Regions from separate parts of the Bacillus pretiosus genome, predicted to be linked through region 1. Evidence: a T-box and tRNA genes for the amino acid it is inferred to sense, from the RefSeq annotation. Region 1 holds a T-box; the other holds one or more tRNA genes.
What was found. A T-box is a leader RNA that pairs with one kind of tRNA and senses whether it is charged. The one in region 1 lies ahead of thrS (threonine--tRNA ligase), so its partner is inferred to be a tRNA-Thr.

Region 1 (12,383 bases):
CTTCTTTATCCTTGCTCTTAAGTATTTTTATATTTCCTAGTTTAATCGCATCTTGCATACTATTACTAACTAGATTTCCCGCTAAAATCGTCATACTATAAAAAGCAATTGGTATAAGTACAATCCATGTATGTGTAGTTAAATGGCGGAAGTTTTGACCAATTAGGCCAGTCCATTCTTTTGTTACACTATCTGGATCCATTCCACTGAAGGTTATTGTTCCACCAAAAAATAATTGCAACAAACCAAGGTGTAAAAGAAGCAATAAAGTACTCACAAATTGTTGGGCTACTAATAAAAGAAATGGTGGTAACATATGCGGCCATATATGGCGCTTCAACCTCTGCCATTTACTCCCGCCGAGAACAGTAGCTGCCAACATAAATTCCTCTTTCTTAATACGTTTTACTTCTTGCGCTACATATAGCATAACTGTTGGTACAGCAAGAAATACAAGAACTATAATTTGAAATGCCACCCGCAAATACAACGGCACAACTTCCGCTCCACTGTCAAACGTTAAAACTTCATTTAACATAAAATAAGAAATCATGACCATTGGTACAATACTAAAAGGATCAAAAAATGATGAAATAACTGGAAAAGAACGTTTACCATACATACCAAGAAGTAAACCAACTCCCCCTCCAACTATAACTCGTAAAATCGCTATAATTATACTCGCTCCAACTGTCCATTTCGCGCCTTCTATTATTAATTGAACAATGTCGCGGCCTTTCACATCACTTCCAAACCAAAATTTACTTGATGGCGAAAATGGAGCTGCCTCTAGTTCTCCTTTTTCGTTATACATCATCGTAAGTTCGCGAATATTCCCATCAAAAAACACCGTATATCCAATACTAACAATCATTAGTACACTTAAAAAAGTAATACCTATCCAAAATCTCACATCTCTTTTTACAACTTGCCACATATTACACACGCTCCTTTATCACATTTTGCAAGAGTGTATGTAATATACGAAATAGTATAAAAAGCGGTACGTATAATATTACTAGACTCACTGTAAATATTTCTAATTTAGAATTTTCTTTTACAAAAACAAACATACCATATGTATTAAATATCCATTCAATAATATATAAATTGGAAAGCATAAATAATATATTTGTTTTCGCATAATAAATTGTCGTCAATAAAACATTTCTTGAAATATGATGTGTCAAAATATGCTGTAAGCTTAATCCTTTACTCTTGGCAAACAAACTATAATCTTTCTCTAACTCTTCTTTAAATCGTAATAATAACAGTTTAATAAATAATAATGTTGTTGGTATTGTAAGACATATAATCGGTAACAAACGTATCCTTTCTTCCCCTAATCCAGCTAGTTTGACCGGCATAAATCCTGTTTTTTGAAAAAGAATTACGACAAGAAGTTGTGATAATAAAATAAGTAATATATCTGGTATACTCTCAAGCGTAAGAAAAATCCCGTTCCACATTTTCTGTTTCATATGAGAACGTTGCAATACCCAAACGACAAGTACATACGCTATAAGCAAAGATAGTAAAAACGCTGATAGAAATACAATCATCGTTTCAATATAATGAATCCATATTTGTGGAAATAATTTTCTTGAGTCCCGAAATCCATATGTAATTTCACCTGGTTGAAGTAACTTTCCTCCAAGAAATACAATCGTGTTCCAAAAACCGATTAAATCCATTTGCAATCCCTTAAATAAACGTGGCAGCGCACCTAAGCAGATTATACATAAAATAGCAGCTACTAGTTGTAAACAAGTAATCCCACACCATTTAACAATTCGCATCAACATAACGATTTCTCCTTACTATCCGATAGAATATTCAGAAATCAAAACCAGATATATTACATCTCTTCAGCTATACCTTGCACTCGTTTCTTTCCACTAGGTAAAATGGCTCGATATAAACACGTAACAAAAAATAATAAACCAAATAAAATAATAAACAACGTATCTGCACGAATCCATTTCGGGAACAACATCGCTATCGCACCGAGAGATAACAGCTGGAATCCTGTCGTTAATGGACTAAGTAAACTTTGAACGCGTCCCATGAATGACTCTTCTACAATTTCATACATCCAGCCCATTATTGCAACATTAATAAATGGTAAAAAGAAAGTCGCAAAAGCGATACATACATAAAAAGACCATACGTGATTTACAAAGTAACACATACCGAAAAAGACTCCTGAGCCCGCCATACCAAATACAATAATAGGCTTAGGTGCATATTTCTTACCTATACTTGTTGCTACTATACTTCCAATTAATAATGAAATCCCTCCAACTACACCGCCCACCATCGCTAAACTTTCATACGTTGCTGGTGCTAATTTATATTTTAATATGTAAGTAGTGGATACGCTTAAAATACCATTTAATAGTCCAAATACGATAAATCCTAAAAGTAATTTTTTTAAAGTGTCATTTTGATATATATACTTGATCCCTTCTTGAAACTCTGTTATTAACATCTTCAAATTAACTTCTTTCCACTTTGTTCTACCATTTGGCAAACGAACTTTTTCTGGAATGGAGATCGTTTGAATCAAAATACCACTCATAATAAATGTGAGCGTATTTACTAAAATGCTCCCGTAAATTCCAAAAGTCCAGTACACCATCGTTGCAATTCCTACCCCAAACAAAGCATACAAACTATTTACCATTTGATTCATACCTGCTGCTGCACCGTATTGGTCTGATTCAACTACTCCTTGTATCATCGACTGTTCTGATGGAGAGAAAAATTGTATACATGCATTTTCCAAAAATAAAAATATAAAGACGAGTATAATCATTCCGTAATAAAGCGAAATTAGAATTCCGATATTACAGAGCGAACAACATATGTTGCTTACCGTACAAATACGTTGTCTATCAAAACGATCCACTACTGTCCCTACTAATAGAAAAAAGATTAATGCGGGTAATGCCATCATAATTTGTGTCATCGTTGCGTAAACTGGTTGTTTTCCGTACTGGTCTAACAAATAAAACATTAAAGAAATTCCAGCAATCATAGAACCGAGTCGCTCTAAAATATTTGCTAGAAAAAAACGGGCATACACTTTGTTGCGAAATAACTGTAGCATTTCTTTCATACTTCTAACCCTTTCTCTCGACAAAATTTTATTTTTTCAGTCATTTCTTGGAAGTTATATTATATTTTTCGACCATTATCCAATCTTTTCCTTCTGTATAGAGAACAATATAAAAAAGACTCTTGTTTTTTATCAAGAGTCTTTTTATTTAACTTCGCTTCAGTTAATACTATGCATCTAAATATCTTTATACGTCTCGCTAACTATTATAATTTTCTAAAGTTCGGATACACTTTATTTATTTTACGAATGTATCGCACATCCAATTATAAAATTTTTCTTCCTCCTCAAATTGTGGATAATGAGCTGACTTCTCAAAAGTAATAAATTCTTTTTGACCTGCTTCAATCGTATCAAAATATGTTTTTGCTGCATGATATGAAGTGTTATAGTCATATTTCCCCATAAGGAAATAAAGCGGTAGCTTCATTTTAGTCACCTTAGTAGGCAATGGATTCTTTAAATCCTTTTCTAATAAGACAGTTTGAGAATGTGATAATCCAACGTTATAACGAATTACGTCTAACAAGTTATATTCATTACTGAGTAACATTCCGATGTTATCACCATCTGGATTTTCAATGAGTCTTGATGTTCCACCATATTTCGCAACATAATTTCTCGGAGTGTATGTATCGCCATTTTTAATTTTTTCAGTCAACCCATTTAAATAGGACACCTCATCTGTATTCCCAGCTTTTTGTGCCTGTTCAACCACATATTTTAAACTATCGATTTCACTTTCTACTGTATCACTCATTTGCCCGATGCCAACATATGCTTCAAATTTTTCCGGGGCTTTATTGGCAGCTTGCATTCCGATATATGTACCGTAAGAATGACCAACCAATATTATTTTTTCTCGACCAAGACGGTTTGAAATATAATCTGTCATAGCTAATAAGTCTTCTACAAGAAGATCTGATATAAGGTTCGAATAGTCTTCAAAGAAATGATACGACTTCCCGCTCGCTCTTTGATCGTAATTAACAACTGTGAATTTCTCTTCCAATAAGTTTTGGTATTTTTGAGCATATGGTATTTCTGAAGTTCCTGGTCCACCATGTACAAAAATAATAACTGGATTGTTCCTATCTTTGCCGCGTATCATAATTTCATGACCACTGCCATTTATCTCTACTTGCTCTAATATGTTTATACTGTTCTTCCCCTTTATTTGCGAAGTCCATGTAGGAAATATTAGTGCTACGATTAATAATAGTGTAGTGATGGCACCAATAAGTTTTATTAATTTTTTTATCTTCTTCATAAGTAGTCTCCTTTCTTTTAAATTTATAAAAACATCAATTTAATTCTGTAAAACTCCCTCAAAATAATATGAATATATAACAATTTCTCTCTCTAATTTCATCTTGCTCGTTTGCACATTTTTAATATCCCATACACTTCTTAACTTTCCCCTATATAAACTCTTAATATTTTCTTAATTTTCAATATAAATTTTATAGAAAGACTCGGTCACAATGTATTAAAAATAAAGAAAAAAGCCCTTGTTTTCAAAACAAAGACTTTTTTCCTTTAACTATTTCGCTACCTCTTCTTTCGGCATTACCATACCTTTGTAAAGTTGAACAGTTATCCAGTAATAGATGAAATAAATGACTAAGAAAATCCCTATCGGCACCCACACTTTTACAAACGGGTCAACTAATATGAAGCTAAATAAGTTTAGCCCTACTAACACGTGGGAAATCCCAATGATTGCCGGGAAGATAAATAAATATGAAATTTCTTTATATATACTTTTCGTTAACATACTACGTCTCACACCAATTTTTCGTAACATTTCATAACGTCGTACGTCACGAGAAGCACCTGTTAATATTTTGAACATAAGAGAACTTGCCATCATTGCTAAAAAGGCAATTCCGAGGAAAAATCCCATAAACATTGTTCCACTCATGAAACTGTTCATAAACTGATAAATTGTCATTTTCGTAAATAAGTCTACTTTTGCACCTGTTGTTTTTTCAATTTGTTCTTTTTGTCTCTTGTCTATTTCAATTAACAACCGTTTATATTTTTTCATATCATCTACTTTTGCTAATGTTACACTATGTTCCGTTCCTTGAACTGCTTTGTAGTGTTCTTCATCTGCAATCCTTACAGGTTTTCCGTTAAATTGATTATGTGTAATTTGTATTTCTCTTACAACCGCATCTTCCCAATCCCTTGGCATACGAGGAAATTTATTGGCTGCTTCAGGAGCTTCCAAAGCAGAATAAACAGGTTCAGTTAAAGGTTCAGCCACACGTTTACGAGCAGGTTCTTTTAAAGTTTTTGTATCAAAGTGGTCTGAAACAAGTGGTGGTTTCTCAGTTAAGTCGTTACGTAAATAATAAACCGCTTCTCCATCTACTTTATACTTATACTTGCTTTCTTCCACAATTTCCATTTCTTTTAAGGCTGCTTTATCTTGATTATTTGGATCATGAATTACGACATCATATACACGAGAGAAGTCTGTCATAATACCTACATTTTTTTGGAACGCCATCCCTGCCGTCATCGCACCTGCACCTAATGCAATTAACATCGCTACGGTACCTAATACTCTCGATAAACTATTTACTCGAAAGCGTAGCTGTGCATATGTAAAACTATTTAAGCCCGTTTCATTTCGTTTTTTATTCCCTTTAATTTTCATCACAAAAAATGGAAGCAATGAACTAAAGATAAAATATGTTCCGAGTGTTGTAACGATTGTCGCTATTATAAAACCAAGTTCAGCAAACATTTTTATATTTACCATAAAATAATATCCTGTACTTACTAGTAATACACCAAGTACAGTCATTATAATAATGCGAGTTTTACTTTTCTTCACTTCATCTAGTGTTTCATCTTCACGTATTAATTCTAATTCTGTTTTACGTAATAAACGGATGCTATTCATTAAACCAGTAATAAAAAATAGTATTAAGAAGAAAATAGCTGTAACTAAGATTGCTGGTGTATATACAGATGAATAACTACCTTTTGTTGAAATTTCCATACCATTCATTAAAAAGTTTCCTGCTACACTTGCAAGTAACATCCCTACTAAGATCCCGATAATAATACTGACAATACCCATACCGAATGTTTCAATAAATAATAACTGTGCTACTTTTTTCTTTTTCGCACCGAGCATCATGTACATACCGAGTTCTTTTCTTCTTAATGTGAGTAAGAAAGAATTGGCATATATAATATAAAATACAGTAATGAAAGATAATAGTATGGCACCTACCCAAAATACGAGTCTAATACTACCAATAAGACTATTATCCTTCGTAAATTCACTATTCATCGCCATCGTTTGGAACATGTAGAAAATACTAATACTAATAACGAGACCAATAAGTAAAACCATATAATCTTTTAACATCTTTTTCATACTATGACGTGATAATTTGAATAACATAGTCTCGCCCCCTACTTAGACTCAGCAGCTGAGCCCATATGAGCGAGCACGCCTAAAATGTCTTGATAGAAATTTTCTCGCGTTCCTTGACGTTTTAACTCTTTATAAAGAAGACCGTCTTGAATAAATAAAATACGTTCACAATAACTCGCGCTAAATGCATCGTGTGTAACCATCAAAATACTTACATTGTGATTTTCATGTAAATCTTGCATCGCTTCTAATAAGCTTTTTGCATTTTTACTATCAAGCGCACCTGTCGGTTCATCTGCTAATACGATTGCTGGATTATGTACTAAAGCTCGTGCTGCCGCCGTTCTTTGCTTTTGTCCACCAGAAACAGCAGTTGGATATTTCGTTAAAATTTCAGTAATCCCTAATTTCTTTGCAACCTCATTTACCTTCCCCGTAATCTCACTTGAAGGTACGCCTTGCAGAGAAAGTGGTAAAGCGATATTTTCATAAATTGATAAGTTTTCTAGTAAGTTAAAATCTTGAAAAATGAATCCTAATTTTTGAGATCGAAAATCAGATAATGCATTCCCCTTCATAGAAGTAATATTTGTACCAGCTATTGTCACACTGCCACCCGTTGCTTGATCCAATGTACTAATCACATTAAGTAAAGTCGTTTTTCCAGATCCAGAAGGACCCATAATCCCGACGAATTCCCCTTCTTTAATACTTAATGACACACCCCTTAACGCTTTTGACTGATTCTCATTTCTTTTCCCATACGTTTTTTCTACACGTTCTACAGTAACTACATTTGTTGACATCTCTTTCACTCCATCCCTTTTGTATAAAATTAATTTCTCACATATTTCTTATCTTTTTCTCATGTAAATCCTTAATAATTTTTAAACTTTTCAATCAGAAAGGATTACACGAGTTACGTAAACCTTTTTCCTATTCCATATTCTCACTTTTCTAAAACTCGTTCCTTCGATTTCGCTTACATTTACCTTACATTTTTGTAAGGTAAAAAATATTACAGACCATTTCATAAGGTGGATTCATTTGTAATGAGCAAGTTTTTTATTTTTATCAAAATTAATAGGATACATAAATAACAATAATAACAAGTTAAAAAACAATATAATTTTATTTTAAAACGATAAATTATATGATAAAATCATGTTGTCATTAAATAAACGAGGTGCTTTTTATGAAACAAGTTACAACACTCTTTTTAAAACTAGCTATTGTTTTTATAGGTATAGTAGTACTTGCATTGTGCATATTTTTAGTTCCTAAAATCGGGAATTTCGCTGGAGAATTGTATCCAGCTATTGCTTATATGAAATCTCTCGTTTTAATCGATATGTACGTAGCGACGATACCTTTTTACTTCGCTCTGTATCAAGTTTTTAAACTTTTAAGTTATATTGATAAGAACAAAGCGTTCTCGGTATTATCAGTAAAGGCTTTAAAAAATATAAAATACTGTGCCCTCACTATCGGTACCATATACATACTAGGTATGCCACTTTACTATCTTATGGCAAAAAAAATTGATCCTCCAAGTTTTATACCAATTGGATTGATCATTATTTTCTCCTCTATCGTGATTGCTGTTTTTGCTGCAGTTCTCCAAAAGCTCTTACAAGAAGCCATTAATATAAAATCAGAAAATGATTTAACGGTATGAAGTGAAGTATATGGCAATAAATGATGAAGGGATAGCGATTAAGCTATCCCTTCATCATTTATTATGGTTCTTTAATGAGTTTAAATTCAGTAATACATGTTAATGGTGTATTTTATTATCAATCTCTATTTCTTATTTTTTATTTCCTCTTTTATACTCTCCACAAACCCATTTAGTTCAATAACTTCTGACTGGTCTTCACCGTATTTACGTACATTTACAGATCCGTTCTCCATTTCCTTATCCCCAATAACAAGAACATAAGGAACTTTTTGCATTTGTGCTTCTCTTATTTTATATCCTAACTTTTCATCTCGTACATCTCTTTCAACACGAATGCCAGCTTGTGCTAATTTATCCGCAATCTCATCTGCGTATTGTACATGGACTGCATTCGAAACTGGAATGACCTTCACTTGAACCGGTGCCACCCATGCCGGGAACGCGCCTCCAAAGTGCTCAATTAATATCGCTAAGAAACGGTCTAAAGATCCTAAAACTGCTCTGTGAATGACAACTGGTCTTCTCTTTTCATTCTTCTCATCTATATAATTTAAATCAAACTTCTCTGGCATTTGGAAATCTAGTTGGATTGTCCCGCACTGATGACTTCTATTTAAAGCGTCTTTAATATGGAAGTCGATTTTCGGTCCATAAAATGCACCGTCACCTTCATTTAGTCTATATTTATAATTCAATGAATGTAATACATTTTCTAATGCCTCTTCTGCTTGCTCCCACAACTTATCATCACCCATTGAATCTTCTGGACGAGTAGAAAGCTCTACTTCATATTCGAATCCAAAAGTTTTATAAACGTAATCAATTTGCGCCATTACAGATTTAATTTCATCTTCAATTTGTTCTGGAGTTACAAATAAATGAGCATCATCTTGGCAGAATGTACGTACTCTTAATAATCCATTTAATGCCCCGCTAAATTCGTGTCGGTGTACTTGACCGAACTCACACATACGAATTGGCAATTCGCGATAAGAGTGTAATTTATTTTTGAACATTAACATATGTCCTGGGCAGTTCATTGGTTTTAATGCGAAACTTTTATTGTCTACTTCAGAGAAATACATGTTGTCTTTGTAATGTCCCCAGTGTCCTGATTTCTCCCATAATTCTTGGTTCATCATAAACGGAGTACGTACTTCTTGATACTTATACTCTTTTTGAATTTCTCTTAAAAATGCTTCTAATTCATTACGAATAATTTGTCCTTTCGGTAAATAAAATGGCATTCCCGGAGCCTCTTCAGAAAACATAAATAACTCCAGCTCACTACCTAATTTACGATGATTTCTTTTTGCTGCTTCTTCAACGAAATGTAAATAACCTTCTAATTCTTTTTGAGAAGAGAACGCAACACCATATATACGCTGAAGCACTTGATTGTTACTATCACCTCGCCAATATGCACCAGAAACGTGAGTTAATTGGAAGGCTTTCAAATAGCCTGTTGACGGTAAATGAGGTCCTCTACATAAGTCTACAAATTCACCTTGTTTATAGAGTGTTACACTTTCCCCACTAGGAATTGCTTCTAACAATTCTAATTTCAGGTGATCATTCATTTCTTGAAACAGTTTTTTTGCCTCTTCTCGTGAAACCTCAACTCGCTCTATTTTTATATTTTCATTTATAATTTTTTTCATTTCTTTTTCGATTTCCGGCAAATCTTCTACGTTTACACTACTCGGAAGATCCATATCATAATAAAATCCATTTTCAATAACAGGTCCTACACCAAGGTTTACATTACCATGCATTCTCTTTACAGCTTGCGCTAAAATATGTGCCGCAGAGTGTCTTGCAATTTCTACCCCTTCATTTGAATCTATAGTAACGATTTCTACTTCCGCATTTTCTTCAATATTTCGGCGTAAATCATATAACTGATCATTTACTTTCCCTGCGACTGCTTTCTTTTTTAAACTACTGCTAATGGATCCCGCAATTTCTTCTAAAGTAATTCCTTTTACAAATTCTTTAACGCTTCCATCCGGAAATTTCATTTCAATCATCTGTTCTTTCATTTTTCATCTCTCCATTTCATAATAAAAAGCACACTCATCCCTAAAATAGGGACGAGCGTGCTTTTACCCGTGGTTCCACCCAGATTCCCATCACAAAAAACATAATGGCTTCTTTTACGGTAACGTCGTTTACACGGCACTAGATACTTAATTTCCCCAGTACAGCTCTAAGGTGGTAAGTTATTTTTCTGCGTTAGGAAGTTCTCAGCTTTCCTTCCTTCTCTGTATAACCGGATAAAATAACTCGTGTCCTTTTCTTCGCTTATTATGAAATTGAATACAAAAAAGCATATTCATCCCTAAAATAGGGACGAATATGCTTATATCCGTGGTTCCACCCAGATTCCCATCACAAAAAACATAATGGCTTCTTTTGCGATAACGTCGCTTACACGGCACTAGATACTTAGTTTCCCCAGTGCAGCTCTAAGGTGGTAAGTTATTTTTCTGCGTTAGGAAGTTCTCAGCTTTCCTTCCTTCTCTGTATAACCGGATAAAATAACTCGTGTCCTTTTCTTTGCTTTTAAAAGTACATCCATTAATTGTTATTTACTATATCTTATTCATTTTATTTTTGCAAGTGTTTAAAAATGATTTTTTATTTAATAAAAAAAGAAACCAAAAATAGATTTTTGGTTTCCTCTTTTCAATTTTACCAATCTTGTGGTTCGTAATTTAAGTCTGAAAATAGACGTCGTTTCTCTTTCTTCGATAAATCTCTCCACTGTCCAACAGGTAAATTATTTAATTCTATATTCATAATTCTTGTACGCTTTAAAGTGTATACTTGATAACCTAAAGCTTCACACATACGACGAATTTGACGATTCAACCCTTGAGTTAAAATAATTTGGAATTCATATTTTGATAACTGTGTTACCTCACAAGGAAGCGTTTTCGTTCCTAAAATTTTCACACCAGCTGCCATTTTCTCTAGAAAATCAGGTGTAATTGGCTTATCTACTGAAACGATATATTCTTTTTCATGTTTGTTTTCAGCACGTAAAATTTCATTTACAATATCACCATCATTCGTTAATAAAATTAAACCGTCTGAGTCTTTATCAAGACGTCCAATGTGACTAATTCGTAATGGATGATTCACTAAATCGATAATATTACCTTTTACAGCTTTTTCACTCGTACATGTAATACCTACTGGTTTATTTAAAGCGATATATACGTGATCTCGAGCAATACGAAGTTGCTCTCCATTTACACGTACATCATCACCTGGATTTACTTGGTCACCAATTTTTGCAACCTTACCGTTAATAATTACTCTTCTCTCATTAATTAGTTTATCTGCTCCACGTCGAGACGCTTTTCCAGCTTCACTAATAAATTTATTGATACGCAAATTAGGCACATCCTTTTCAAAAAAATTCAAGCTCACACTGCTTCTACCGTACAATACAAAAGGGTAAGCCTTCTATTATAACTTAAATATATTAACATGAAAGGGTATATAACGTCTTCTATTAATTACTCGTTTATAAGAAAATATCTTTATTATACATTCATTTATGCACGTTTTGTACACTTAATATACAAGCCACTCTTCCTTACATACAGCTTGTTTACTTCTTATATCTTTTAAATCATCATGAATATTAGCTAGTTTATACAACTCTGGGAAAATCTCTTCTACATAATTTTGATGCGCCATTTCATCTTTCCAATAAGTTAACACTATGTAACAATTTTCATTTTTTAAAGACTTTCCAACAACTCCACCTAACATCCCTTTTGCATTTTCCATCCCTTTATTCCAAATTGTTTCTTGTTTATGTAAAAACTGCTTTTTTCTTTGTTGTTTTACATCACAAATTGCAACTCGTACAAAAGATCCTGCTGTAATTACATCGTTCAAATGCGTATCAGTTATATCATACAACGGTTGAAATAATTCAATTTCACATGAAAGAAACGTATCCTCTTGATTACTATTTAAATAAATGGTATCGTGTGCACTATTCATAAATGATTGATAAGCCCTTCTATCTTCCCATAAAGTGAACACACATGCCTCATCTTCATTCCATCCACCAAATTGTCCGTGAAATCCATCTAGATGCTGTATAGCTTGCCATTTTTCTTGTGCTTTTGAAAATAACTCTTTTTTCTCTTCTTCCACCT
Region 2 (12,383 bases), 1.7 Mb from region 1:
ATTAAATGCAGTGGATCTTCATGCATTGGGCAGCCTTTAATTGCAAAAATTGCGCCTCGATCTGTTCGTGAATATGTTTCTAATCCTCGTTTCAGCATCGTAACTAATGTTGATTTCCCGCCACTAACAGGACCCATTAATAATAAAATACGTTTTCTAACATCTAATCGTTTTGCAGATGGATGAAAATATTCCTCCACAAGACGTTCTAAAGCATCCTCTAATCCAAATAGCTGATTACTAAAGAAGTTATACTTTCTTCTACCATCTACTTCTTCGATTCCAGCATCTTTTATCATATTGTAAATGCGAGAGTGTGCTGTTTGAGCCACCCATGGTCTTTCCTTCACAAGCTCTAAATACTCCGCAAACGTACCTTCCCATTGTAACCGTTCTTCTGCTGCTCGATGCTGTTCAATCTTTTTTAGAATATCCATTATAGCTCCTCCCCCATCTCCTTGTTCAATCGGATTATTATAAAAGGTATGCTAGGATGTCCTTAAACATTCTTTAAATCAAAATGAAATATACAGTAGTGCTATAAAATTCTCTCCAAAATTCAAAGAAAATTCTGTATAATATAGGTATTAAAGTTTTTACACCTCTATTCATTTTAAATAAATTCTTTTCTTCCAAGAACCTTACATACATTTTGATTCATATTTAAGATTCGTAAACTGAAAAATAGGAGGGATATTAGTATGAAATTATTATTAATTTTAGGTGTATCACTCACATTTCTTACAGCTATTTTCACATCTGGTTACAATGATAAACCCGGTACACAAAAAAAGTGATGTGCTTCTTAGCACATCACTTTTTTTATCAATCATTTATAATACACATTTTCCACATCATATTTTGATAAAGGTCGGCTATAATAATAACCTTGCACAAACTTCACATTCTTTTCCTTCAAAAATTGTATTTGTTCCGCCTTTTCTACACCTTCTGCAATTACATTCAATTCCAAAGTATGAGCTAAATGAATAATTGCAGCTGTAATATTCGTATCACGTTCATCCACATGTATACCTTCCATAAAAGAACGATCGATTTTCAACGTATCAATTGGATACGTTTTTAAATAACTTAAAGATGAATATCCCGTCCCAAAATCATCTAAATGAATCTTTAAATTTTGTTCTTTTAATTGTAGCAATACCCTTTTCGATATGTCTTTATGCATAAGGGCTCCTTCTGTAACCTCTATCGCTAATAGATGAGCTGGTACATTGTACTTATGTAACGCCCGTGTAATCATCTCTATTAATGTAATCGAGCGAAAGTGCCTGGCTGAAATATTAACTGCAATCGGGACAACTTCATATCCTTTATTTAACCATTCACGTATTTGCCGACACACTTCATTTACTACCCATTCATCAAGCTTAATAATAAATCCTGTTCTTTCTGCTAGCGGAATAAATTGATTGGGAGAGACAAATCCCAATTCTTTATTCTCCCACCTTATTAAAGCTTCCATACTCGCTATTTTTTTCGTTTCAATATTCATTTGTGGCTGATAATACAAGCAGAATTCATTTTTTTCTATAGCACGATGCAATTGGTTTTCTATTATAAATCTTTGTTCACGCTCACAATCTAATCCACTGCAATAAAACTGATAATGCCCTTTTCCTTTTTCTTTTGCTTTTTCCAAAGCAGCATCAACTCTTTGGAATAATATTTTTTCATCCTCTCCATCTGTTGGAGCCATTACAATTCCGATTGACGCACTTAAATAGACGTCCTCTTCTTCGATTACAAAATGTTCACTAATCTTTTTTAGTATGCTTTTTGCAACTATCTCTACACGTTCTTTCGTTATATTTTCTATTAACATAACAAATTGATCATCGTGTTCTCTAAATAAGTGCATACCGTCTATTTGAAGACTGCTTAAACATTCTGTAACTTTTTGTAATACTTTATCTCCTTCTTTATGACCAAAAGTATCATTAATAAGGTGAAATTCATCTAAATCTATAAAAACAAGTGCAAACTCTGTATTATCATTTAAAAAAACATTTAACTTATTTGCACATGAAATTCTATTCATTAATCCTGTTAATTGGTCATAATAAGCTAAATATTCTGTTCGCATTTCATTCAATACTTGCCTTGTAACATCCCTCGTAACAATATATACCCCAACAATTTCGGCGTTCACAATAATCGGAATAGTTCTCAAAGAAATATAGAGCTCGTACCCTTCTTTATGAACATATTTCCTTGAAACAATTTGTTTTGCCCTTCCTTGCAGGGCTCCTTTAAATATAATTTGAAAATCTTTTTCATATTCCTTATTAATAAATTCAAAAATAAATTTATTATGTAATTCTTCATATCGATATCCAAATATTTCATACGTTGCTGGATTTGCATATGTAATTCTACCTATAGAATCCATAGATATAATGGAGTCATTATTATATTCTAATAACGACTTAAACAACATTTGTTTTTCCTCTATCTCTGCCTTTTCCTCAATCTGAGCTGTGATATCCCTCGTAATACAAATAATAAACTGACATACTCCTTCTTCGTCGAATACAGGATTAAGTGAAGATTCATAATGTAACTCACCCTTTGGTAAACTAACTACATCACAAAAGGTATGTGCTTTCGCTTCGCTCGCTACTTTTGCATATTGCACTCGCAATATTTCCGCCGTATCTTCTGATAATACTTCAGCAAACGTTTTTCCATAACATTCTTCGCCTAGCTTCGCATAATCCATACCTATCTTATTTACATAAATATATTTAAAGGTTTCCTCATCCATAACTTTCACAATAAATACTAAATCTTGAATAGCATGTAATAGTCCTCTTCTTATTAAATCCATATCTATCATACTTAAAAAGGTATTTTGATTATTATATTGTTCCTTCATATTTATCTCAACCCGTCTAATCTATTTTTATTCATATATCCCATTCTATATGAATATGTACCCTTTTTTAAATGTATGATTACATATTATTTTTATTTTTAGAAAAAAAGTCGCCATATGGCGACTTTTAATAAACAATTTCTAAATCTAATCCCGGATAATTTTGTTGACGGAATGCTTCATAAATTAAAATAGCTGCTGTATTAGATAAATTTAATGAGCGCACTTTATCAGTCATTGGAATACGTAAACAATGATCGAAATTTTCTTCGATTACATTAGCTGGTAAGCCGTTTGTTTCTCTTCCAAATACAAAATAGTAATCCTTCTCACGTTTGCTATAATCAAATGCTGTATGAGCTTTCTCGCCATACTTTGTTAAATAGAAGAATTCACCGTCTTTATTTTTCTCATAAAATTCTTCAATTGAATCATAATACGTAACTTTCACGTGCTGCCAATAATCTAATCCTGCACGCTTTAACATTTTATCATCCGTTGAAAATCCAAGCGGTCTAATCAAATGTAATTCTGTTCCAGTTGCTGCACAAGTACGAGCAATATTCCCTGTATTTGCTGGAATTTCTGGTTGATATAAAACAACATGTACTCCCACGCGATATTCACCTCTGTTTTTTGTCTACTACGTATTATACCACTTGAGCGAAAAATCTCTACCCATTAATAATATGAAAGAATTTATATTTCATTTGTGGTGTATATTTACTAGAATCTTCATAGTTCCAATAACGCCGACGGCTATTCGCTGAATGTGCATTTACAAGTGGCATACCATCTGCGTCTTTTGCTACTACAATCGTCGTATGATTCCACCTACCATCATCCTCGAAATCATAAGCGATGACATCACCAAGAATAAGGTCCTCTGGCCTTTCTACCGCTTCAGCTCGAAGCCCTGTTGTAGCACCTGACAAATACCAATAAAAAGAGTGTGCGACAGCCCAGCTCCAACTCCACTGATTCTCCCTTTGCCACCATCCTTTGCGAATATTAGGATATCCATTCATTGGTACTTCTCCAGTATGAAGACATTGAGAAATAAAATTCGTACAATTATCAGGGAAATTACGATATACAGGGTTTCGATCATCCCACCAACGCTCTGCATATTTAACCGCCTCTAAACGGTTGTACTGATAAGAACCATACTTCTCTTTTGTAACTTCCCTTTCTAACGTCTCACTCATTCCAACTGCTTCTGGCACTTCAATAGCATAATCACCTATTACCCGACTATTATTTAAACAAACTCTTCGTTTTAGTTGTTCCTCTTCGATATAAAATAATTCTTTATGTTTAATTAAATATTTAAAATGTATTTGATAATCAATTTCTTGATGATTGCTATTATTTAATTGTCTCATGAAAGAAACATCCGCAGTTGCTTTCACTATCTCTGCATTACGCTTTTGAAACAATTGTTTCTTTCTCTGTGCTATTTGTAATAAATCTTCAGCAATACCATCTACATTTGTTCGTTTCTCTGTTACATATGCTAAAAATTGTTGTACTTGCTTTTCAATATTTATTTTTACAACCATTTCGTCTCCCTCCCATATTACAATATGAAGAAGGGAGATATTATCTACTCTTTTTTCTGCGCTAACAATTCAAGTCCGCGATTCATTTCATGAAGAACCTCTTCATCTTTCTCACGTTGCATCGCTTTTTCAATAGCTTCGCCCACGCCATCTCCACCAATTTTCCCAAGTGCCCATGCTGCTGTTCCGCGAAGTACTGGTCTTGGATCGTCTTTCATAACACCAATTAAATCTGGAATTGCTGATGCCTCTTTAAAATGCGCAAGTGCCAAAATTGCATTTCGTTGCAACGGCTTTTTACCTCTCCATGAACCAGACATAATTCCATATTTCTCTTTAAAATCACGATTGCTAATTGTTAAAAGTGGTGTTAATAACGGCTTAACTAACTCAGGATCTGGTTCCATCTCAGGATGATTATGAAAATCCATTCCTTTATTTTTCGGACAAACAGTCTGACATGTATCACATCCATAAATACGATTTCCTATTTTGTCGCGGTATTCTTCCGGTAGGAATCCTTTCGTTTGTGTTAAAAATGCAATACATTTCTTCGAATCTAACTGTCCTCCTTGTATTAAAGCGCCTGTAGGACAAACATCAATACATTTTGTACAACTTCCACATTGATCTTCTATCGGCTGATCTGGTGGGAAGGGAACGTTTGTAATTATTTCTCCTAAATATACATACGAACCAAATTCAGGTGTAATAATAGCGCAATTCTTACCACTCCATCCAATACCGGCACGCTCCGAAACAGCTCGATCACTTAATTCACCCGTATCAACCATTGACTTAACTTCTATATCGGGAAGTTTTTCGATTAAATATGCTTCTAATTTTTGCAAACGATCTCGTAAAACAAGATGATAATCTTGTCCCCAAGAGGCACGACAAAAAATACCGCGGCGTTCTCCGCGCTTACTTAATGGTGCATTTTTTAATTTTGAAGGATACGCTAATGCAATCGCAATAATTGATTTTGCACCAGGTAGTAGAAGCTGTGGGTTCGTTCTCTTTTCTATATCAGACTCTTCAAATCCCGATTGATAATTTAATTGTTGTTGCTGGATTAACCTCTGCTTTAATTCCTCAAATGGTGAGGCACTAGCAAAGCCTATTTTATCTATACCAATTGTTTTACTATACGCAATGACATCTTGCTTTAATTGTTCAAAATCCATTCCTAATCGCCTCCTCAGATGAATCCATCCCTTATGTAACGACTATATTGGTTAGCAATTCACTTTTGGAATACTATTCTTTACTTCTATTTTCGCATACAATTATGTTTTTCAAACATTAAAAAACGCAATGCCTCGTTTATCTTAGAAACGAAACACTGCGTTGATCACAATTTATAGAAAAACATTTAATAAAATTTGGAGCGGGTGAAGAGAATCGAACTCTCGACCAGAGCTTGGAAGGCTCTTGTTTTACCACTAAACTACACCCGCAAATATGAAATAAATATAAGATATTAGAATAACTTATGTAAAGTAGTATAGCATGTAAAAAAAACGGAAGCAAGAATTTTATCGAAAAAAGTCGAAAAAGTGATGAGTATCTCATCACTTTTTCAATTCTTTATCAATCGCCTTCTTCATACTATCCAAATCAGGGTTTGCAAGATTTCCGTTTATATATACTGAAGGAGCACCTTGAACTTTTAATTTTTGAGCACGATCTGAATCTTTACGTACTTTTTCTTTTATTTCTTTACTGTGTAAATCTTTCTTAAATTGTTCTACATCAACTTTCGGAAGCTTCTCTTTCACAATGTTAAGAAGTAATTCTTCTGTAATCCATTCTTCCGTGTCTTTCTTTTGACTTTGATAAATCTCATCGTAGAAAATCCAGAATGAATCTTGATCTTGTTTATAAATTGCTTCACCAGCTGCTGCACCTAAATCAGAGTCTTTTCCGATAAATGGGAAGTTAATAAAGTATAACTGCACTTTACCTTTATCGATATACTCTTCTTTTAATCGTGGTAATACTGTTACATCCCAAGTACGACAAGCAGGACATTTGAAGTCTCCAAATTCAACTACCTTAACTGGGGCATCATCTTTCCCTAAAGATTGTTGTGTGGAATAAGCAAACATCTCATTCCCTTTATCTTTTTTGTCATTTATGATGCTATACGCAATTGTTCCGATTACAATCAATACTGCGATAGAAAAAACTACACCAAGAGCCATGAGTTTATTTGATTTCATATACATTCCTCTTTAAATTCATATTCTGTATACAGCATTGTACACAATACACATAATATCAACACTTATATACGTCACGCAATGAACACGCTCACATAAATTACAAAAACACAATAATTGTGACGATATTGTGTCACAATTTGTCACAATTTATTCAAAAAAAGGAAGCTCCTATGTAGGAACTTCCTTTAGCTTACTGCTTTTTCACGAGCACTCTTTAACATCGACTGCTCTGTTTTTATATCATGACGAATTACTAACTTCTCACTAACTGCTTGCACATACTCATTATGATTGATATAGCCTTCTTTCTCCATTAATCTCAAAACGACATTTCGTCTCTCTACGGCCTTATCATAATTTTGTGCAGGTGAGTAATAAGCGGGTGCCTTTACTACAGCAGCCATCATTGCACTTTCAGCCAACGTTAATTGGCTCACCTTTTTACCGAAGTAAAGGTTTGCTGCTTTTTCAATTCCCCATGCTCCTTCTCCGTAATAAATATTACTTACATACAATTTTAAAATTTCATCCTTCGTAAATGTCCGTTCAATTTTTTTCGTATAAAAAATTTCTTTCCACTTACGAGAAAATGTACGTTCATTCGTTAAAAAGGCATTTTTGGATAACTGTTGTGTAATTGTGCTTCCGCCTTGCACAACACCACCAGCTTTTATATTCTCAACAGACGCTCTGACAATCGCTATATAATCTAAACCGTTATGATGATAAAACCTTTTATCTTCTGTCGCAATAAATGCATGTGTTAATGATTCTGGCACCTCTAACTTAGCAGGTACATGTAATTTACTAATATCACTTTGCTCGATCATTATATTTCCAATGAATAATAACGTACAACTTAACAATAATAATAAAATAATGGCTTTATAAAAGAATTTAGTCATTGGATTTAATGCAACTTTTTGATGATAGTTCACCCTAGATAATACTCGTTCTTTCATCTTAAACACCTCTTTTCCACACAGCGTATAACTCTTACTTTAAGAATACCTTGTTGTAAAAAAATATCCCATCGATTTCTCTTACACGTACCTTACATCATTGTAAGGTATAAAAAAGTATTGTATCACAGTCCTTTTTTATCTACTATTCATCTGAAATATTGAATATAGATTATGCTAAACCAATAACAGAGTATACCTTAAGCCTATACTTCCCTATTAAAACATCCTATTTTCATTATATCATCTACAAAAATATATATTTGTAAGTATCTAGTAATCTAAATGTATACAATATATCATACATTATACAGAACAAACGTTCCTGAAATCAATACTAGCACTATTATTATTTTGACCTTTTTCTTAAACAGTATACAAAAAAGAGTAGTGATTTGATTGTATCTCAAACCGGCTACTCTTTTCTTCACAATCTACCTATTAAATTATATGGCTGCACTTCCCACGTTTCGTACGGAATACAATGTGTTGCTCTCATCGCATCAAGCGTTCTGGATTTCATATGAGGACGCGTTATATACTCATCTATATTCTCTTCATTTAAAACAACAAATTTAGCCTCTTGTATTTCTTCAGGCTGAATTTGTATTTCACCGCTCACGTATGCCACTTTAAAAACAACACCTAGAATGTGCATGGAAGCATTATAATAAACTCCTGTAATACCGATAGGCTTCACCGTTAATCCTGTTTCCTCTTTTATTTCCCTACAAACAGCTTGATCGAGCGCTTCTCCTTCTTCCACCTGTCCTCCTGGCAACTCCCACGTATCCGATCGCCAATGTACTTTAGCTAATAACACTTCGTCTTTTTCATTTGTTAAATAACCTGCTACAGCAACGATATGCTTTGGTGTTTTATGTTCCATATTAAACCTCCTAGAAATAATGATTATTTCATATATCCCTATAAGCATATTCCCTGTCTAAAACAAAATACCTTTACTAATTCATCCTCTTAATTAACTTCATGAAAAAAAGCCCCTATCCGTTAAATGAACAGGGGCTTCTATCGTATTATTCTCCTAAGTCTACGTTGTGGTAAACTTGTTGCACATCTTCTAGATCTTCTAATGCATCAACCATTTTTTCAAATTGTACTTGAGCCTCTTCAGGAAGTTCTACATCACTTTGTGCAAGCATTGTTAATTCTGCAACTGTGAATTCTTCAACACCAGCATCTTTAAGTGCAGATTGTACGGAATGGAATTGATCAGGTTCAGCATACACGATAACAGAATCTTCTTCTTCTAGAATGTCACGTGCATCAACATCTGCTTCCATTAAAATTTCAAGAACTTCATCTGATGTTTTACCTTCAAGACCGATAACAGCTGTCGCATCAAACATGTAAGCTACAGAACCGTTTACACCCATGTTACCACTGTTTTTGCTAAATGCAGCTCGTACATCTGCTGCAGTACGGTTTACGTTATTTGTAAGTGTATCTACAATTACCATAGATCCATTTGGTCCGAATCCTTCATAACGAAGCTCGTCATAATTTTCTTCTGAACCGCCTTTTGCCTTTTCAACTGCACGATCAATAATTGTTCTTGGTACGTTGTATGTTTTCGCACGTTCTAATACAACTCTAAGCGCTTGGTTTGATTCTGGATCTGGCTCGCCTTGTTTTGCTGCCACATAAATCTCACGTCCAAATTTCGCGTATATACGGCTTGTATTTGCATCTTTTGATGCTTTTTTTTCTTTAATATTATTCCATTTACGACCCATACTTTCCACTCTCTTTCCCGTTTTAAATCTACATAAAAATATTAATATGAAATATAATGTGTATTCAACACATTTTTAAAAGAAATATAAAAAGTTCATTTTTGATTCATATTACAGACATAATATAAATTACTATCATTTTGTTCTTTCGACAAGTTATATTATACATGAATTTCTACATTTATTACGAATTTTAGAAGCACATAGTATAATTTAACAAAAAAGACTCTAACAGAAATGTTAGAGTCTTTTTATATAGCCGATACATATTTCCATAATATTCCCATAACTACTTTCTATTGTTGTATAATAAAAAAAGGAAAAAATTTGAAGAGAGATGGAGGGAGAAGTATGACACATTCACATGAGAAAAAAGCACATGGTCTGAAAGGAATAGGAGAGAAGTTAAACCCAACTATCTATCAAGTGAGATTCATGAAATTAGATGAACCAATTCAATTTGAGTCATTTCCTGAATTAAAGGAATTAGGAGATTGGTTGAGTACTTCAACGCACATGTGGGCGTGCCACTCAACTATGTACAAGTACAACAAAGAAGAGTTTGAAAAGAGGTTTTTAGAAATTACAAACTTAACCGTTGATAATGTACTAATATCTACTGGTGCTGTCGGATTTAACTTCATGTCACCGGGTTGGAGAAATTCTCTCTAGAGTGCTCGAAGGGAATATTGTATATACAATATTCTGCTGGAATTTTATAGAATATCACAATTAAAAGGATAAAAATGAATGTTTGTTTTTATCCTTTTAATGTTTCGCAGTCTACTCACCGTACACTTTTTGTACTTATTTTGTCATATAATGAAAAGAAAATACAAAAAAACTCTATACTAATTGTATAGAGTTTTTTTCGCCGTTCATGATACCGATGGTCGGGGTCGAACCGACACTCCCGAAGGAACACGATTTTGAGTCGTGCGCGTCTGCCAATTCCGCCACATCGGCACAAAAGAAAGGCGGCAACCGGATTTGAACCGGTGGTAAAGGTTTTGCAGACCTCTGCCTTACCACTTGGCTATGCCGCCATGTTAAATTTTATTGGAGCGGAAGACGGGATTCGAACCCGCGACCCCAACCTTGGCAAGGTTGTATTCTACCACTGAACTACTTCCGCAAAATGGCTGGGCTAGCTGGATTCGAACCAGCGCATGACGGAGTCAAAGTCCGTTGCCTTACCGCTTGGCTATAGCCCATCGAATTCTTACTTAATTATATGTAAGTATCAATTAAATTATTTGTAATTTTAAAAATAAAAATGGGGCGACTGATGGGAATCGAACCCACGAATGCCGGAGCCACAATCCGGTGCGTTAACCACTTCGCCACAACCGCCATGTTGTGTAAATATATTTGGCAGGGGCAGTAGGAATCGAACCCACACTGGAGGTTTTGGAGACCTCAGTTCTACCTTTAAACTATGCCCCTATGTAAATGGTGGAGGGGGGCAGATTCGAACTGCCGAACCCGAAGGAGCGGATTTACAGTCCGCCGCGTTTAGCCACTTCGCTACCCCTCCGAAACTTACATGGTGCCGGCTAGAGGACTTGAACCCCCAACCTACTGATTACAAGTCAGTTGCTCTACCAATTGAGCTAAGCCGGCGTATATTATTAAGATAAATGGTGGCTCGGGACGGAATCGAACCGCCGACACGAGGATTTTCAGTCCTCTGCTCTACCGACTGAGCTACCGAGCCTTATTAAAATGGCGGTCCCGACCGGGGTCGAACCGGCGATCTCCTGCGTGACAGGCAGGCATGTTAACCACTACACCACGGGACCATTTGGTTGCGGGGACAGGATTTGAACCTGCGACCTTCGGGTTATGAGCCCGACGAGCTACCGTGCTGCTCCACCCCGCGATAATACTATTCATATAATTTATATGGTGGAGGATGACGGGATCGAACCGCCGACCCCCTGCTTGTAAGGCAGGTGCTCTCCCAGCTGAGCTAATCCTCCAAAAGTGGTGACCCGTACGGGATTCGAACCCGTGTTACCGCCGTGAAAGGGCGGTGTCTTAACCACTTGACCAACGGGCCAAATATTATAAATCCTATGGCGGAGAGCAAGGGATTCGAACCCTTGATACGCTTGTGACGTATACACGATTTCCAATCGTGCTCCTTCGGCCAACTCGGACAGCTCTCCAATGGCTCCGCAGGTAGGAATCGAACCTACGACCGATCGGTTAACAGCCGATAGCTCTACCGCTGAGCTACTGCGGAATAATATTGCCTGGCAACGTCCTACTCTCACAGGGACAAGGTCCCAACTACCATCGGCGCTAGAGAGCTTAACTTCCGTGTTCGGTATGGGAACGGGTGTGACCTCTCTGCCATCATTACCAGACATTATTCTTTTGAGACAATCATTATTATAACTTATTTTCTTTAAAAGTCAACAAGTTTTTTATGTTCTCTCAAAACTAGATAACATTGCTACATATTATATGGTTAAGTCCTCGATCTATTAGTATTCGTCAGCTCCACATGTCACCATGCTTCCACCTCGAACCTATCAACCTGATCATCTTTCAGGGATCTTACTAGCTTACGCTATGGGAAATCTCATCTTGAGGGGGGCTTCATGCTTAGATGCTTTCAGCACTTATCCCTTCCGCACATAGCTACCCAGCTATGCCCTTGGCAGAACAACTGGTACACCAGCGGTGCGTCCATCCCGGTCCTCTCGTACTAAGGACAGCTCCTCTCAAATTTCCTACGCCCACGACGGATAGGGACCGAACTGTCTCACGACGTTCTGAACCCAGCTCGCGTACCGCTTTAATGGGCGAACAGCCCAACCCTTGGGACCGACTACAGCCCCAGGATGCGATGAGCCGACATCGAGGTGCCAAACCTCCCCGTCGATGTGGACTCTTGGGGGAGATAAGCCTGTTATCCCCGGGGTAGCTTTTATCCGTTGAGCGATGGCCCTTCCATGCGGAACCAC

Region 2: it encodes a tRNA-Thr, which carries the amino acid that the T-box ahead of thrS (threonine--tRNA ligase) is inferred to sense. The anticodon was not compared.

The regions. Positions count from the first base shown of each region.
Region 1 is NZ_CM129593.1:2,225,507-2,237,889, reverse strand. It holds gene ACU8YW_RS11505 (ABC transporter permease subunit) at 1-937, opposite strand, end outside; gene ACU8YW_RS11500 (ABC transporter permease subunit) at 939-1,805, opposite strand; gene ACU8YW_RS11495 (MFS transporter) at 1,859-3,145, opposite strand; gene ACU8YW_RS11490 (alpha/beta hydrolase) at 3,360-4,391, opposite strand; gene ACU8YW_RS11485 (FtsX-like permease family protein) at 4,665-6,548, opposite strand; gene ACU8YW_RS11480 (ABC transporter ATP-binding protein) at 6,560-7,327, opposite strand; gene ACU8YW_RS11475 (DUF2975 domain-containing protein) at 7,717-8,199, shown strand; gene thrS (threonine--tRNA ligase) at 8,325-10,244, opposite strand; T-box leader at 10,289-10,512, opposite strand; T-box leader at 10,548-10,771, opposite strand; gene rluF (23S rRNA pseudouridine(2604) synthase RluF) at 10,897-11,604, opposite strand; gene ACU8YW_RS11460 (YdbC family protein) at 11,788-12,383, opposite strand, start outside.
Region 2 is NZ_CM129593.1:546,020-558,402, reverse strand. It holds gene prkA (ATP-dependent protease PrkA) at 1-437, opposite strand, end outside; gene ACU8YW_RS02920 (sensor domain-containing protein) at 830-2,899, opposite strand; gene trmL (tRNA (uridine(34)/cytosine(34)/5-carboxymethylaminomethyluridine(34)-2'-O)-methyltransferase TrmL) at 3,027-3,515, opposite strand; gene ACU8YW_RS02910 (amidase domain-containing protein) at 3,574-4,461, opposite strand; gene queG (tRNA epoxyqueuosine(34) reductase QueG) at 4,506-5,648, opposite strand; tRNA gene ACU8YW_RS02900 (tRNA-Gly) at 5,848-5,921, opposite strand; gene ACU8YW_RS02895 (DsbA family protein) at 6,036-6,686, opposite strand; gene ACU8YW_RS02890 (transglycosylase domain-containing protein) at 6,875-7,651, opposite strand; gene ACU8YW_RS02885 (NUDIX hydrolase) at 8,079-8,540, opposite strand; gene ACU8YW_RS02880 (YebC/PmpR family DNA-binding transcriptional regulator) at 8,689-9,408, opposite strand; gene ACU8YW_RS02875 (DUF3884 family protein) at 9,760-10,080, shown strand; tRNA gene ACU8YW_RS02870 (tRNA-Leu) at 10,293-10,374, opposite strand; tRNA gene ACU8YW_RS02865 (tRNA-Cys) at 10,384-10,454, opposite strand; tRNA gene ACU8YW_RS02860 (tRNA-Gly) at 10,469-10,543, opposite strand; tRNA gene ACU8YW_RS02855 (tRNA-Gln) at 10,548-10,622, opposite strand; tRNA gene ACU8YW_RS02850 (tRNA-His) at 10,686-10,761, opposite strand; tRNA gene ACU8YW_RS02845 (tRNA-Trp) at 10,781-10,854, opposite strand; tRNA gene ACU8YW_RS02840 (tRNA-Tyr) at 10,862-10,945, opposite strand; tRNA gene ACU8YW_RS02835 (tRNA-Thr) at 10,956-11,031, opposite strand; tRNA gene ACU8YW_RS02830 (tRNA-Phe) at 11,050-11,125, opposite strand; tRNA gene ACU8YW_RS02825 (tRNA-Asp) at 11,135-11,210, opposite strand; tRNA gene ACU8YW_RS02820 (tRNA-Met) at 11,214-11,290, opposite strand; tRNA gene ACU8YW_RS02815 (tRNA-Val) at 11,315-11,390, opposite strand; tRNA gene ACU8YW_RS02810 (tRNA-Glu) at 11,396-11,470, opposite strand; tRNA gene ACU8YW_RS02805 (tRNA-Ser) at 11,488-11,579, opposite strand; tRNA gene ACU8YW_RS02800 (tRNA-Asn) at 11,582-11,656, opposite strand; rRNA gene rrf (5S ribosomal RNA) at 11,665-11,780, opposite strand; rRNA gene ACU8YW_RS02790 (23S ribosomal RNA) at 11,881-12,383, opposite strand, start outside.